2 regions of the Mycobacterium sp. JS623 genome follow, and region 2 is predicted to be linked to the other one. Evidence: predicted binding sites of a transcription regulator. Region 2 holds the regulator's gene; the other holds the start of a gene.
What was found. Region 2 encodes LexA, which represses DNA repair genes until DNA is damaged. Its sites were predicted from a motif close to CGAACANNTGTTCG; they were not measured.
Positions count from the first base shown of each region.

Region 1: MYCSM_RS05590 (error-prone DNA polymerase) is a predicted target of LexA. The motif match lies at 3,953-3,966, and genes of this name have one in related genera.

Region 1 covers NC_019966.1:1,168,512-1,176,102, reverse strand. The annotation lists gene MYCSM_RS05595 (nitroreductase family protein) at 1-558, opposite strand, end outside; gene MYCSM_RS05590 (error-prone DNA polymerase) at 645-3,938, opposite strand; gene MYCSM_RS05585 (DUF899 domain-containing protein) at 4,075-4,776, shown strand; gene MYCSM_RS05580 (universal stress protein) at 4,778-5,665, opposite strand; gene MYCSM_RS05575 (MaoC/PaaZ C-terminal domain-containing protein) at 5,723-6,592, opposite strand; gene MYCSM_RS05570 (SDR family oxidoreductase) at 6,672-7,591, shown strand, end outside.
Region 2 covers NC_019966.1:2,527,841-2,535,431, forward strand. The annotation lists gene MYCSM_RS12345 (LGFP repeat-containing protein) at 1-1,635, shown strand, start outside; gene lexA (transcriptional repressor LexA) at 1,632-2,339, opposite strand; gene MYCSM_RS12355 (LysM peptidoglycan-binding domain-containing protein) at 2,549-3,013, shown strand; gene nrdR (transcriptional regulator NrdR) at 3,174-3,638, shown strand; gene MYCSM_RS12365 (PhzF family phenazine biosynthesis protein) at 3,652-4,338, opposite strand; gene MYCSM_RS12370 (alpha/beta fold hydrolase) at 4,365-5,387, opposite strand; gene MYCSM_RS12375 (proteasome assembly chaperone family protein) at 5,447-6,418, opposite strand; gene MYCSM_RS12380 (trypsin-like serine peptidase) at 6,640-7,464, shown strand; gene sthA (Si-specific NAD(P)(+) transhydrogenase) at 7,470-7,591, opposite strand, start outside.

The sequences.
Region 1 (7,591 bases), 1.4 Mb from region 2:
GAAGAGGCCGGCCTGGCTGTACTTGTCGAAGGGGATGCCGAGGAGTTCGGCGGCCTGCTTCTCGCCGTCACCGAGTAGATGCAGCGTCGTCCACGCCGATCCCAGACCGCGAGACCGCAGGGCCAGCATGAAGCTCCACACTGCGGGCAGCAGTGAACCCCAGAACGACGCGCTCATGCCCGCGGGCGCGCCGTCGGGACGGCCCTCCAAGCAGGGAATCAACATGACCGGCGCCTCGTGAAGGTGCTCGTTGAGGTACTTCGCCGAGTCGTACACCCGCGGGCGCTGTTCGTCACGTACGTCGCCGTACTCGGGCTTCGGCATGTCGAGATAGGGCGTCGCGTTCGTGCTGTAGATATCGGCAAGCGCCTTCTTCTTCTCCGCATCCTCGACGAACACCCACTGCCAGCCCTGCGAGTTCGAGCCCGTCGGCGCCTGCAGCGCCAAATCGAGACACTCCAGCAGCACCTCGCGCGGGACCGGCTTCTCGAAATCCAGCCGCTTGCGCACCGAGCGCGTGGTGGTCAGGACGTCATCGGCAGACAGGTTCAAGGTCATTTCGCGAGACTACATTCGCGGCTGAGCCTGCGGATTTTGCACTGAGGGTCGTGATCTCGCGAGGTTCAGAGCCGTGAGTGCAATCTTCAGCGGAAGTCGCGGCTCTTCGAGGCGACTTTCATGGACAGCTTGCCTATCCGATCGGCGACGACGGTGACCGCGCCGGTGGCGTTCTGCACCTGACCGCGAATCAGCAGGGCCGACGCCGTCTGCGCCAGCTTACGGTGTCGCGCCCAAACCCCTGGCGCGCAAAGCACATTGACCATCCCGGTCTCGTCCTCGAGGTTGATGAACGTGACGCCCTGCGCGGTCGCGGGTCGCTGCCGATGTGTCACCGCCCCCGCGACCAGTACGCGGGTGCCGTCCGGAATGGCCAGCAGCTGATCGGCGGGCACCACGCCAATGGCCTCGAGGTCTTCGCGTAGGAACTGCGTGGGATAGCTGTCCGGGGAGATGCCGGTGGCCCACACGTCAGCGGCGGCCAGCTCCAGCTCGGTCATGCCGGGCAGCGAGGGGATGTGTGACGACGACCCAACGCCGGGCAGCCGGTCCGGTCGCTGGGTGGCAGCCGCGCCGGCGGCCCACAACCCTTCGCGGCGGGTGATCCCGAAACAGCCAAGCGCCCCCGCGGTGGCCAGCGCCTCGGTCTGCGGCACACTCAGCTGGATACGCTGAGTCAGATCCAACAGAGAGCCGAAGGGCCCGTTGGCCTTTCGCTCCTCGACGATCTGCTCGGCCAACTCGTCGCCGATGTGACGGACGCTACCGAGACCGAGCCGCACCTCCATCCCGGCGTTCTCCAGCGTGGCGTACGAGAGGCTGGCGTTGACGTCGGGACCGTGCACCGTCACCCCGTGCCTGCGAGCATCGGCCACCAGCGACTGCGGCGAGTAGAAGCCCATCGGCTGCGCCCGCAACAGCGCCGCGCAGAAGGCCGCCGGGTGATGCAGCTTGAACCAGGACGAATAGAACACCAGCGACGCGAAGCTCAATGAATGACTTTCCGGGAAGCCGAAATTGGCGAAGGCTTCCAGTTTCTCGTAGATCCGGTCGGCCACCTCGCCGGTGATGCCGTGCTGCTCGCGCATGCCGTCGTAGAACCGGCCGCGCAGTCGCCGCATCCGCTCAGTGGAACGCTTGGATCCCATAGCCCGGCGCAACTGGTCGGCCTCGGCAGCGGAGAAGCCGGCGCAGTCGACCGCGAGCTGCATCAGTTGCTCTTGAAACAGCGGCACACCCAACGTCTTTCGCAGCGCCGACTCCATCGACGGATGGTCATAGGTGACGGGCTCGACGCCGTTGCGCCGCTTGATGTACGGGTGTACCGACCCGCCCTGGATCGGGCCAGGGCGGATCAACGCGACCTCCACCACCAGGTCGTAGAACACCCGCGGCTTCAGCCTCGGCAGCGTGGCCATCTGCGCGCGCGATTCCACCTGGAATACCCCGACGGAGTCGGCTTTCTGCAGCATCTCGTACACCGCGGGCTCGGAGAGGTCCAGTTTCGCGAGGTCGACATCGATGCCCTTGTGCTCGGCGACCAGGTCGATGCAGTAGTGCAACGCCGAGAGCATGCCAAGGCCAAGCATGTCGAACTTCACCAAACCGATTGCCGCACAGTCATCTTTGTCCCATTGCAGGACGCTGCGGTTCTCCATCCGCGCCCACTCCACCGGGCACACGTCGGCGATCGGCCGATCGCAGATCACCATGCCGCCGGAATGGATGCCCATGTGCCGGGGCAGATTCGAAATCTGCATCGCCAGATCGATCACGGCTTCCGGAATATCCTCGACGTGAGGCGCTTCAGCCAGGTTTCCCCACTGGCCGATCTGCTTGCTCCACGCGTCCTGCTGCCCCTGTGAGAACCCGAGCGCGCGCGCCATGTCGCGGACCGCGCTGCGGCCGCGGTAGGTGATGACGTTGGCGACCTGCGCCGCGTAGTCGCGGCCGTAGCGGTCGTAGACGTACTGAATTGCCTTCTCGCGCAAGTCGGATTCGATGTCGATGTCGATGTCTGGTGGGCCGTCGCGCGCCGGGGACAGGAACCGCTCGAACAGCAATTCGTTGGCGACCGGGTCGACGTTGGTGACGCCGAGCGCATAGCAGACCGCTGAGTTGGCCGCCGATCCGCGGCCCTGGGCCAGGATGCCGTTGTCGCGGCAGAACCGGGTGATGTCGTGCACCACCAGGAAGTAACCCGGAAAGGTGAGCTGCTCAATGATTTTCAGCTCGTGCTCGATCTGCGCGTAGGCGCGCGGCGCCCGCTCCGGTGGGCCGTATCGTCCGCGGGCGCCCTCCATGACCAGATGTCGCAACCAGCTGTCCTCGGTATGGCCGCGCGGAACGTCGAACGGTGGCAGCTGCGGGGCGATCAACGCCAGCCCGAATGCGCATTGCTCGCCGAGGTCGGCCGCAGCCGCCACCACTTCGGGACAGTGGGCGAACAGCCGCGCCATCTCCTCCCCCGACCGCAGATGCGAGCCGCCAAGCGGCGCAAGGTATCCGGCCGCCTCATCCATCGAATGGCGCGCCCGGATAGCACCCATTGCCATGGCGAGCCGACCCCGCGACGGCGCCGCGAAGTGGGCGGCGGTGGTGGCCACCATGCCGACACCGAATCGCGGCGCCAGGTCGGCCAGCGCCGCGTTGCGCTCGTCGTCGAGGGGGTGGCCATGATGGACGAGCTCGATGCTGACCCGGTCGGCGCCGAACCGGTCCACCAGATCGTCGAGCGCCCTACCCGCCGCCTCCGGACCGCCTTCGGAAAGAGCTTGGCGGACATGGCCTTTGCGACAACCGGTCAGGATGTGCCAGTGCCCGCCCGCCGCCTCGGTAAGCGCGTCGTAGTCATAGCGCAGCTTGCCCTTCTCACCGCCCGCCAGATGCGCGGTCGCCAGCTGTCGCGACAAGCGCCGATAGCCCTCCGGCCCGCGGGCGAGCACCAGCAGGTGCGGTCCTGGCGGGTCGGGATCCTCGGTGCGATCTCCACCGCCAAGTGATAGCTCGGCCCCGAACACCGTCTGCATCTGGAGTTCCTTGGCGGCCTCCGCGAACCGCACGACACCGTAGAGCCCGTCGTGGTCGGTCAGCGCGATGGCCCGCAGATCGAGGCGGACCGCCTCCTCGACGAGTTCCTCCGGAGTGCTGGCGCCGTCGAGGAAGCTGTACGCCGAATGCGCATGCAACTCGGCATACGGGACGGCCGAACCCGGCCGCTGCACATCCAGCGGTTCATAGCCCCCACGCTTACGTGACCATGCCGGGCTGTCGCCGCCGTCGCCCACTTGCTCGTCTATGGGCCACCCGGCGCGGCGCGGCTTGCCGTTGAGCACCCGCTCCAATTCGGTCCAGCTCGGCGGCCCGGTATGCCAGCCCATGCCGTCAGCATAATCGAACACACGTTCGACCGCGAGCGGCGATGAGGCACGACCGATCTCTTTTAGCCGCCGCGATGATTTTCGGGCCAGATTCCGGTCAACATTAGAGAACACTCCCGACGTCTCTGGAGGAATCGTGACTGAGAAGACGACCGCCTTACCCCCGGTGGTCGACCAAGACACCTGGCGCGCCGCGCTCGACGATCTACGCCGACGAGAAAAGGCCGCCACCCGCGAGCTGGATTCGATCGCCGCCCAGCGCCGTCGGCTACCGATGGTCGAGATGCCGGACTACACACTGATCGGCGCGAACGGACCAGTCCGGCTGGCCGACATCTTCGAGGGGCGCTCGCAGCTCATCGTCTACAACCACATGTGGGAGGACGGCGCCGAGTGGCAGTGCGGCGGGTGCACCGGCTTCACTTCGCAGTTCACCAGGCTCGAGTTCCTCGACAACTACGACGCACGCTTCGTCATCGTCACCAACGGGCCCATCGACGAAGCCCTCGCATACAAGGAACGCGTCGGCAACAAGATGGACTGGTACTCCTCGTCGGAGAGTTCGTTCGGCGCCGACGTCGATGCGCCGCGCGGGGGCGGATTCGCGGTCAATGTCTTTCTGCGCATTGCTGATTCGGCAGGCGACACGGTGTACCGCACCTGGCACACCAACGGCCGCGGCACCGAACAACTCAGCCACAGCTTCGCGCTGATCGACATCCTTCCGTGGGGCCGGCAAGAGGAATGGCAGGACTCCCCCGACGGTTGGCCGCAATCGCCGACCTACTCCAAGTGGTCGGACTCCCCCGACATCGCACGCGCCTACGGACCGAGCTGATTCACGGTAGATCCTGCACGCCGAGTTCGTCGCGAGGGACGACCATCATCGGAACATCAAGCACGCGAAGCATCTTGGCGGCCGTCGAGCCAAGGAACAGGCGTCGTGGTGCGCTGAGCCTGCTCGACCCGACCATGATGAGGTCGCCGTCCTGCCACTTCAGCTTGCGCACCGCCTCCTCGATGGTGTCCCCCTCCACGATGGTCGAGGCAACGGGAAACCCTTCCGGCAGTGAGCTTTTTGCCGTTTCCAAAACCTGCTGTGCGTGCGCCATCGCGCGCTCGCGGACCGCTTCCCGGTCACCGCGCAGCTGACCGAACACCGGGTCGAGCGCAACCAGCGAAACCAACCGCAGCGGCGTACCGGCAGCCTTGCTGAACCGAACCGCTTTCTCCAGCAACAGATCTGCGCCTTGACGCTGCCCGATCGCGCACGTCACCTCGCGGATCCGGTCGATCTTGGAATCCCGGGTGCCGCGCGGAGCGACGACAACCGGTACCGGCGCGGAGTGCAACAACTCGTTGACAACGGAGCCCAACGAGTAACTGCCCGCCAGTCCGCCGCCCGAGCCGCCGACCACGATGAGGTCGGCCTCGAGTCGCGCGGTTTCCCGAATCAACCCGTCGGCGAACGAGTCATCGAAGGTCACATGGCTGTGCGCGGTGAGGTCGTCGGGAACCGATGCCAGCGCCTCGGCCAACCATTTCTCGGCCTGCTCGGCCAGCTTCGCCTCATAGTCCCTTGCACCCGTGAGCGTCGGCAACGCTCGATCGGCAGGCAAGATGATGCACGCTTCGACCTCGGCATCGAGCGTCCGGGCCAGCCGCGCACCCAGTGCCATCGCGTCTGCCCCACCCGGCGTTGCCAGATAACCAACGACCAACTTCATGCCAGCCATCCTGTCAACTCCGGGCACCGGTTAGGGCACTTTGGCGATGAGCCGCAGTCAGTCGAGGTATTCGGCGGTGCCGTCCTCGAGCACCAGGCGGGCGTTGGACCCGTCGGGGTTGGCCGCCTCGGTACGGAACACCGCATGCCCCGGCTCGGTGCGCCAGATCGACGTGTTGAGCGTCTCACCGGGAAACACCGGCGAGGTGAAGCGAGCCCCGACCTGTCGGATTTTGGTAGCGTCACCGCCGCCGAGTTCACCGACCAGCGCGCGACCGGCGACCCCATATGTGCAGAGTCCGTGCAGGATTGGCTTCGGGAAGCCGGCAAGGTTCTGCGCGAACCAGGGGTCGCTGTGCAGCGGATTGCGGTCGCCGGACAACCGGTAGATCAGCGCCTGATCCTCACGCGTCGGAAGGGCGACGCGCGCGTCGGGCTCACGCTCGGGGATCTCCGGAGCGACGGGACGCTGCCCCGGTTGACCGCCGAAGCCGCCCTCGCCGCGGATCACGGCCGTGGTCAACGTCTCGGTGACCACCTCGGACGTGGCCGGATCGGTGCCCGTTGCCTTCAACATGACGATCGCGTTCTTGCCTTCGCCCTTGTCCTGGATGTCGGCCACTTCGGCGACGACGCTGAGCTTGCCCGCCGGTGGCAGCGGCTTGAACAACCGGATCTCCTGCGAACCGTGCAGCAACATCGCGAAGTTGAAGGAGCCGATCTTGGCTGCCGCGGCGAACGGCAGGCAGGCGATGACCGCGTAGGTGGGCAGCACTTGCTGCGGGATGTCGTGACTGTTCTCCGTGGTGAACGCTAGGTCATCGACTCCCGCGCCGACGCCGAGCGCGTAGAGCAGGGTGTCGCGGTCGGTCCATTCGAAGACGGTCGGGTCGGTCTTGGCGCCTATGGCGGTGGGGTCAATCGGCATAGTCGGACGATATCGGGTCGGCCGACGACCACGTCACACACTGTTGACCTTCGCCAGACGAGGGGCGAGCATGGCTCGCATGCGTTATGTCGTTACCGGCGGTACCGGGTTTATCGGCCGTCGAGTCGTATCCCAGATTTTGGCCCGCAGCCATGACGCCGAGGCGTGGGTGCTGGTTCGGCGCGAGTCGCTGGGCCGGTTCGAACGGCTCGCGGCGGAGTGGGGTCCGCGGCTGAAACCGCTGGTGGGAGATCTGACTGCTGCCGATCTGGGGCTCACCGACGAGGCCATTGCCGAGTTGGGCGCCGTCGATCACGTCGTGCACTGCGCGGCGATCTACGACATCACCGCCGACGACGCCAGCCAGCGGGCCGCCAATGTGGACGGCACCCGCGCGGTCATCGATCTGTGCCGGCGACTGGATGCGACGCTGCATCACGTGTCGTCGATCGCCGTGGCCGGCACCTACCGCGGTGAGTTCACCGAAGACGACTTCGACGTGGCGCAGGATCTGCCGACGCCGTATCACCAGACGAAGTTCGAGGCGGAGCTGTTGGTGCGCTCGACGCCGGATCTTCGCTACCGCGTGTACCGGCCCGCCGTCGTGGTGGGCGACTCGCGCACCGGCGAGATGGACAAGATCGACGGTCCGTACTACTTCTTCGGCCTGTTGGCGAAGCTCGCGGTGCTGCCGAAATTCACCCCGATGGTGTTGCCCGACACCGGCCGCACGAACATCGTGCCGGTCGACTACGTGGTGAACGCCTTGGTTGAGCTGATGCACGCCGACGACCGAGACGGGCAGACCTTCCACCTCACCGCCCCGAAAACCATTGGACTGCGGGGCATTTACCGCGGAGTCGCCGAAGCGGCGGGACTACCGCCACTGCGGGGGTCGCTGCCGGGCGCGACCGCGACGCCCTTTCTGCGCGTCAGCGGGCGCGCGAAGATCGTGCGCAACATGGCCGCCACGCAACTCGGCATCCCCAGTGAGATCCT
Region 2 (7,591 bases):
CTCGACAAGTACATGTCGCTCGGCGGCCCGGCGGACGGCGACCTTGGCTTCCCGACCATCGACGAAGGCGCAGGCAAGGCTCCCGACAGCCGAAACACCACGTTCAGCGCCCCCGACAACCCCGTCATCTTTTGGACGCCCGACACCGGCGCGCGGGTCGTTCGCGGTCCAATCAACGCCGCGTGGGACAAGTTGGGCGGATCAGCGGGCGCGCTCGGTGTGCCCAGCGACGACGAGACGTATCACGGCAACCTCATCACGCAGAAGTTCACCGGCGGTGAGGTGTCCTACGACAGGAAGTCCAAGGACTTCACGACGGTTCCGCCCGAGCTCGCCGGCGAGCTGACCGGGCTGCAATATTCGGAGGACCCGACATCGGCGATCAATACGGCCCGGCGCGCCGCCGGCGGACCCCTGGGCCCGCTGGGCGCTGCGCAAGGCGAGCCGTACAAGATCGGCACAGACGGCCTCGGCCAGAATTTCGCCGGCGGCAAGATCTTCTTCAGCCCCGCGACGGGAGCCAACGTCGTCACGGGACAGGTACTGGCGAAGTACGAAAGCGTCGGCGGGCCGCAGGGCGACCTGGGCCTACCGGCGTCCAGTGAGGGCGACGGCGGCCTGCCCAACAGCCGGATCACCACCTTCTCCGGCAAGGACCACCCGGTCATCTTCTGGACCCCCGATTACGGGGCCGTCATCGTGCGCGGCGCCATGAACGCCGCGTGGGACAAGCTGGGCGGCGCGGCGGGTTCGCTTGGCGCACCGATGGCCGACCAGACCGAGAACGGCGACGTGATCACGCAACGGTTCAGTGGCGGCGTGGTTTCGTGGGACCGGTCCAAGAACTCCTTCAGCACCGAGCCTGCGAATCTGGCCTCGCAGCTCGCCGGCTTGCAAGTGCCTGGGCAGGACGTGCCCAAGGCACCCGCCAGCCCGCAGGCCTCAGATACCAACGGCAAGAAGTGGTTTGCGTGGAGCTGGTGGTGGCTGCTTGCCATCATTCCGGTGGTGGTGTTGGCCGGGCTGGTAGCGGTGGCGGCAATACGCAACCGCCGAGGCCACGATGAGGGCGACATCTTCGATGACGGCGATGACGAATTCGGGTCGTCGTATCCCGGCGATCAATCGGCCGAGCAGTTCAGCGGTCGTTATGCGCACCAGGGGCTGGGCTCGCCACCGACGATGTCCGGTGACGAGCAGCATCACCAATCGCCGAGGAACGTATGGGGCGCGCCGCCCGAACCTCCCGAAGGCGCCGACGAGGATGACGACGATGACACCGCGCGCGAACGGGTAGCCACACCGGAAGCTGTTGCGCACCAAGACAATGACGAAGATCCCGACAAGGTCGACACGACGCCGACGCTGCTGCCGACCGGCATCGAACGCGATCCGTTGACCGACACAGGGCGCCACGCGCGGATCGAGATCGGCGAACCCGCGCCCAACGGCACGGCACTGCATCTGCCGCTCGACGATCCCAATGAGGCGCCCGCGGGCTACCCGATCAAGGCGGACACCAAGTCTGGGCTGTACTGGGCGCCAGGCACCACCCTCTACGACGACGCACGCGCCGAAATCTGGTTCGCCAGTGAGGAACTCGCTCGGACGAACGGATTCCTGCGAGCCAATTAGATCTTGCGGATCACGGTGACGACTTTGCCGAGCACAGCGGCGTCGTTGCCGGGGATGGGATCGAACGCCGGGTTGTGCGGCATGAGCCACACCTGACCGCGGGTGCGCTTGAACGTCTTGACCGTCGCTTCGCCGTCGATCATCGCCGCGACGATGTCCCCGTTGTCGGCCACGTTCTGCTGACGTACGACGACCCAGTCGCCGTCGCAGATGGCCGCATCGACCATCGAGTCGCCGACGACCTTGAGCAGGAACAGCGAACCCTCACCGACCAGTTCGCGGGGCAACGGGAAGACATCCTCGACCGCTTCTTCGGCCAGGATCGGCCCGCCCGCGGCGATACGGCCGAGCACGGGAACGAACGTGGGCTCCGGTAGCGCGTCGGAGCCCGCAACGTCGGTGGCGACGATCGACGTGAGGCCGTCGTCGGCACCGCGGACATCGACTGCGCGCGGGCGGTTGGGATCGCGCCGCAGGTAGCCCTTGCGCTCCAGGGTGCGTAGCTGATGGGCCACCGACGAAGTCGACGTCAGCCCGACCGCATCGCCGATCTCCCTGATGCTCGGCGGGTAGCCGCGACTGGTCACAGAGGCGCGGATGACATCGAGGATGGTGCGTTGACGCTCGGTTAGGGCGCTCTCGAGACCTCGGCGTCCGCCTGTGCTTTCCGTGCTGCCAGAACTGTCCGTGTCGTCGTCCTTCATGGCGCCGAATGTAGTCCGCGCTGACCCAATAATCAAACATGTGTTCGAGGCGTGTCGCATCGGAGCCGCCTGCCGGATCAGGTGGCAGAAATTTGTCGGTGGGCTGTCCTATCGTTTGGCAACAGTTCGATCACATGTTCTATAAATCGAACAAGTGAGCGATAGCATTCGAACACCAGAGCGAAAAGCCGGAACGGGAAGGCAAGCAGATGACGATCCTCGACACGCGACAGATCCAGGCGGATTCGGTGCTCAGGCCGGTGGTCAGGCCCGGTTCACGGCCGGCAGAGGCCAGGCGGCGGCCGCGGGCGAGCCGGCCCGACGCGGCGCCGATGCGGTACCGCGGTACCGGCGTGCTGATGTCGCGGGCCTCGCACCGCCGGCGCCCCATCACCCCGGCAACCACGGTGATGCTCGCCCTCATCGCGGCGGGTATCACGGTCTGGCTGGGCCTGGTCGCCCAGCTCGGTGGGGTGACCGGAGGCGATGCGCCGGTGCCCGCTCGGCTGGCCGTTGTGCAGGTCCAGACGGGGGAGACGCTGCAGCAGGTGGCGCACCGGGTGGCCCCCGACTCGCCTGTCGGCCAGGTCGTCGAGCGCATCCAGGAACTCAACCAGCTCGATTCGGTTGCGCTGCAAGCCGGTCAGACACTCATCGCTCCCATCGGCACCTGAATCCACCGTGAGCGGTGAAAGATATTGCCGCACAGCGCCTTCGGTAGCCGCTTCGGCGCTGGGTGCCCGAATCGCACCGACACTAGGCTCCGGCGGCGGCACGCAGGTACGCTCGAAGACGTTCGAGGTAGTTGTTTGTCGTCGCGGCGAAGGAGCGGAGATGCACTGTCCGTTCTGCCGTCACCCCGATTCCCGGGTGGTGGATTCCCGCGAAACCGACGAAGGCCAGGCGATCCGGCGACGCAGATCGTGTCCGGAGTGCGGTAAACGCTTCACCACTGTCGAGACCGCCGTGTTGGCGGTGGTCAAACGCAGCGGGGTCACCGAACCGTTCAGCCGCGAGAAGGTCGTCCGCGGCGTGCGACGCGCCTGCCAGGGCCGACAGGTCGACGACGACGCGTTGAACATGCTCGCCCAGCAGGTGGAAGACACGGTGCGGGCGACGGGTTCGCCTGAGGTGCCCAGCCAAGAGGTCGGGCTGGCGATCCTTGGCCCACTGCGCGAACTCGACGAGGTCGCGTATCTGCGGTTCGCCTCGGTTTATCGATCATTCCAGTCGGCCGAGGATTTCGAGCGCGAGATCGAGGCGCTGCGCGCTGCTCGTGAGGTCCCCGCGCAGAGTTGAGTCGCGGGCCGGCTCAGTCGATCTGCTTGGTTCCGTCGTTCACGACGCGACCGGCAATACGTACCCAACCCTCAGGGCTCCATTGGGTGTTGATCACCGAGCCCTTGCCCTGCACGATGGTCAGGTCGCGGCTGAGGTAGTCGGTGATCCGCACCGCCGCAGCTCCCGTCGCCTCGTCCTCGGGCACTCCGAGATTCGCGGCGAACATCCGCGATCGGATCGCACCGCGCTCGCGGTCGGTCCATGTCCACAAGTAATTCTGGATGTCGTCTGGGTAACCGTCGGGGTCGGCATCGAAGAGCTCATCGGCTGACTCGAGGTCATAGATGGCGAACTCCGGCGCCCACTCCGAGCGGGCGCTGATGGCGGTGACGTCGTCCTCGTAGGTGACCTGCACGATGCCCGCGGGCACCTGCAGGGTGTGGACCGGGACGCCGCGGTCGCGAAGCCACCACGACGCTCCGACCGTCGGATGCCCCGCAAACGGCAATTCGGTGGCAGGCGTAAAGATGCGCGCGTACGCGGTGTTGGCGCCGGACCTCGGCACATCGATGAATACCGTTTCGCTGTAACTCAATTGGGCAGCTATCCGTTGGCGCTGCCCGGGCGCTGCCTGGCTGGCGTCAACCACACCGAGGGGGTTGCCGAAGTTGCCGTCCTGGTCGGTGAAAACGCGCAACACTGTCACGTCGATGGCCATGTGGCCGATGCTACGTGGTCGCCAAATCAGGTGGCGCTGCGCTCGTCGGCGCCCATCGCGTCGAGCACTGCGACGCGGGTGTCGACGGATCCTACAATGGTGCCCTCGCCGATACCCGACCGCAGCAGGCCGCGGAGGTATTCCTGGTCGTACACCGCGGGGTCGTTCGAATCGATGAACTTCTCGACCACCTCGACGAAACGGTCGGGGTCGTCGTGGAATGGGAAATGCCCGGAGCCTTCGAAGATTTCCAACTGTGAGCCCGGCATCGCCGCGTGCGCCATCCGGGCGTGGCCCACTGGGATCACCGAGTCGCGGTTACCCCAAATCAGTTGCACCGGAACGGATTGCGTCAAATAACATCGGTCGAGCATGGTGACCACCTGGCCCCGCCAGTCGACGACGGCGCGCAGGGTGCGGGCAAACGCCGAGGAGGCGGTCGGCTCGGGCAGGTCGGCAAGGATGCGCAGCACGTCGGGCAGATCCCTGCCAAGGCCGGTGGAACCCAACATGGCTCCCGCAACACGGCCCGCCACTTGCAGCGCGGGCAGCACAAGCGGCAGTCGCAGCAGCGCGAGGGCTTCGCTGCCCATCGGCAACGAGGCGAACCGCAGCGCGAAGTTGACGTCCTTGGTCACGCCACCGGCGCTCACCAAGATCAGCCGGTCGACCAATTGCGGGAACTGATAAGCGAATTGCATCGCCACGCCGCCGCCGAGCGAATGGCCGACGACCGTGACGTTGTCGATGTCGAGGACCGAAAGAAGGTCGCGCATCCCGTTGGCGTAGGCGGCAACTGAATAGTCGGCACGCGGCTTGTCGGACTGGCCGTGGCCCAGCAGATCGGGAGCGATGACCGTGAAGCGTTGCGCCAGCTTGCTCTGCACGGTGCTCCACGTGGTGGAGTTGTCGCCGATCCCGTGGATCAGCAGGATGGCAGGACCGGAGCCGGCCACCCGAAACGCGCGCCGGTACCCGTGGATGGTGCGGTACTGCAGCGAGGGTGTCAGTTCCCGCACGGTACGCAGATTGGGCTTTCGCTCGCTCATTGCGCCAACCTTGTTGTCGCGATCAATTCAGCCAACTTCGTTGTCGGGCCGGGCAGCGGCTAGTTGTCGTCGTCCTTGGGCTTGTCGTCGGCCTGTTGTGCGAGGAACCGCTCGAATTCCGCGCCGAGTTCGTCTCCGCTGGGTAGATCTTCATCGCGCGCCAGCAGCGACCGATTCTCCTGAGCGGCGACGAACGCATCGTACTGGCGCTCCAGTGCCTCCACCACTTGAGCGACCTCGCTACTGGCCTCGACCTGCTCGTTTATCTTGTCGTGCACCTCGGCGGCGGCTTGCGTCAGTTCGGCGAGAGGGAATTGCAGCGAACCGCTCCTGGCGACCTCGGACAGCAGCGCTTCGGCCGCCGATGGGTAGTCCGTCTGCGCCAGGTAGTGCGGCACATGAACGGTGAAGCCCACCACCTCGTGGCCGTGCTGCGCCATCCGGAACTCCAGCAGGTTGGACACGCTGCCCGGCACCTGCACCTCGCCGACCCATGGCGTGTGCTCGGCGATCAGCTCCTTGTCGTTGGAGTGCGCGGTCATGGTGATCGGGCGGGTGTGCGGCACCGCCATCGGAATGGTGCCAAGGCCGATCACCCGGCGCACGCCGAGCCGTTCGGCCAGCAGCCGGACAGCCGTGATGAACCGCTCCCATCGCAGGTCCGGTTCCATGCCCGCGAGCAGCAGAAACGGCGTGCCGAGGCTGTCGTGCAGGGCGTACAGCTTGAGTTCGGGTTCCTCATAGGCGGTGAAGTGGTCGGTCTTGAACGTCATCAATGGCCGGCGTGACCGGTAGTCCAGCAGTTCGTCGATCGCGAACGATGCGACCAGCTCGGTGTCAAGGGTGTTCTTCAGGTGCTGCGCGGCCAGCCGAATCGCGTGGCCGGCGTCCGAGAACCCCTCGAGGGCGTGGATCATCACCGGCCCGCTGCCATCAGGCGACGACAACTGCGGCGCGGGAAACTCCAGCTCATACATCCCGGTGTGCTCGGGCTGGTAGTGCTGTTCTGGTCTATCGGCGTTCTCAGCCATTGCCTCGCCTCCTGGCACCCATCTGTCTAAGTGTGGCGCATTTCGTCGTTGATGCGGTTGCGGCCCTTGCATTTGTACGAACAAGACGCCGCCGATTTCGCATTCCGCCTGGGATGCCCGCATCGGATGCCGGTGAACCGCTGCTGGTGAAAGTTTGCCAGTCTGGTCGCCCAGCCAATCGTCGGGGCGTAGCGCCCAGCGGTGGGGCAAGATCGGTGCTCATGCGCTTCTTCGCGACCGGCCGGGCGGTTCTGGTGAGCGGCTTGCTGGCTGCGTTGCCGTTCTGGGCACAGGCGTGTGCGAAGAACCAGCCACCGGAGCAGGCCCCCAGCGTCGCGGCCAACGAGCAGCCGTCCACTGCGAAAGCGCCGCCCCCCACGGCGCGGCCGATGGCGCCGGATCCACGGGTGGGCGCGGTGTTTCTGGGCGGCGGCGATTTGCACACCTGCACCGGCGGGGTGCTGGATTCGGCGGCCGGTGATCTGATCCTCACCGCGGCGCACTGCGTAGCCCAGGGGGTCGACGCCACATTCGTTGCGGGTCTGCACGACACGGCGGCGCCCGAGGACGTCTGGCATATCGATGCGGTCTACCTCGATCCGCGCTGGGTGCAAAACCAGGACCCTATGGCCGATTTCGCGATCGCACGGGTGAGCCGAGACGCCGGCGGATCGGTGAAGGACTTGGCCGGTGGGGGACTAAAACTCGGGCAGACGCCGAAACCGGGCACCGTCATTACCGTCACCGGCTACGCGATGGGCGTCGGCGGTGGTCCGATCGGCTGTCAGACACCCACAGCGCAGCCAACAAAAGGATTTCCGGCGTTCGACTGCGCGCAGTTGATCGACGGCCTGTCCGGCGCTCCGTGGATCGAGGGATCGACCGTCGCAGGTGTGATCGGTGGACTCAACGGCGGAGGCTGTGCAGACGAAAGCATCTCGTACTCACCACCTTTCGATGATGCGATCAAGCGCCTGCTGGCGCGTGCCGAAGCCGGCGGACCTGGCGACGTCGCGCCCACGGTGCTCGACGACGATTGCGGCTAGCCGTGCTAGGAGCGGAACTGGTTGAGCGCGCGCAACTTGTTCATCACGTCAAGCGCGGCAACCTTGTAGGCCTCCGAGAACGTCGGATAGTTGAAGACCGCGTCGACCAGATATTCGACGGTGCCGC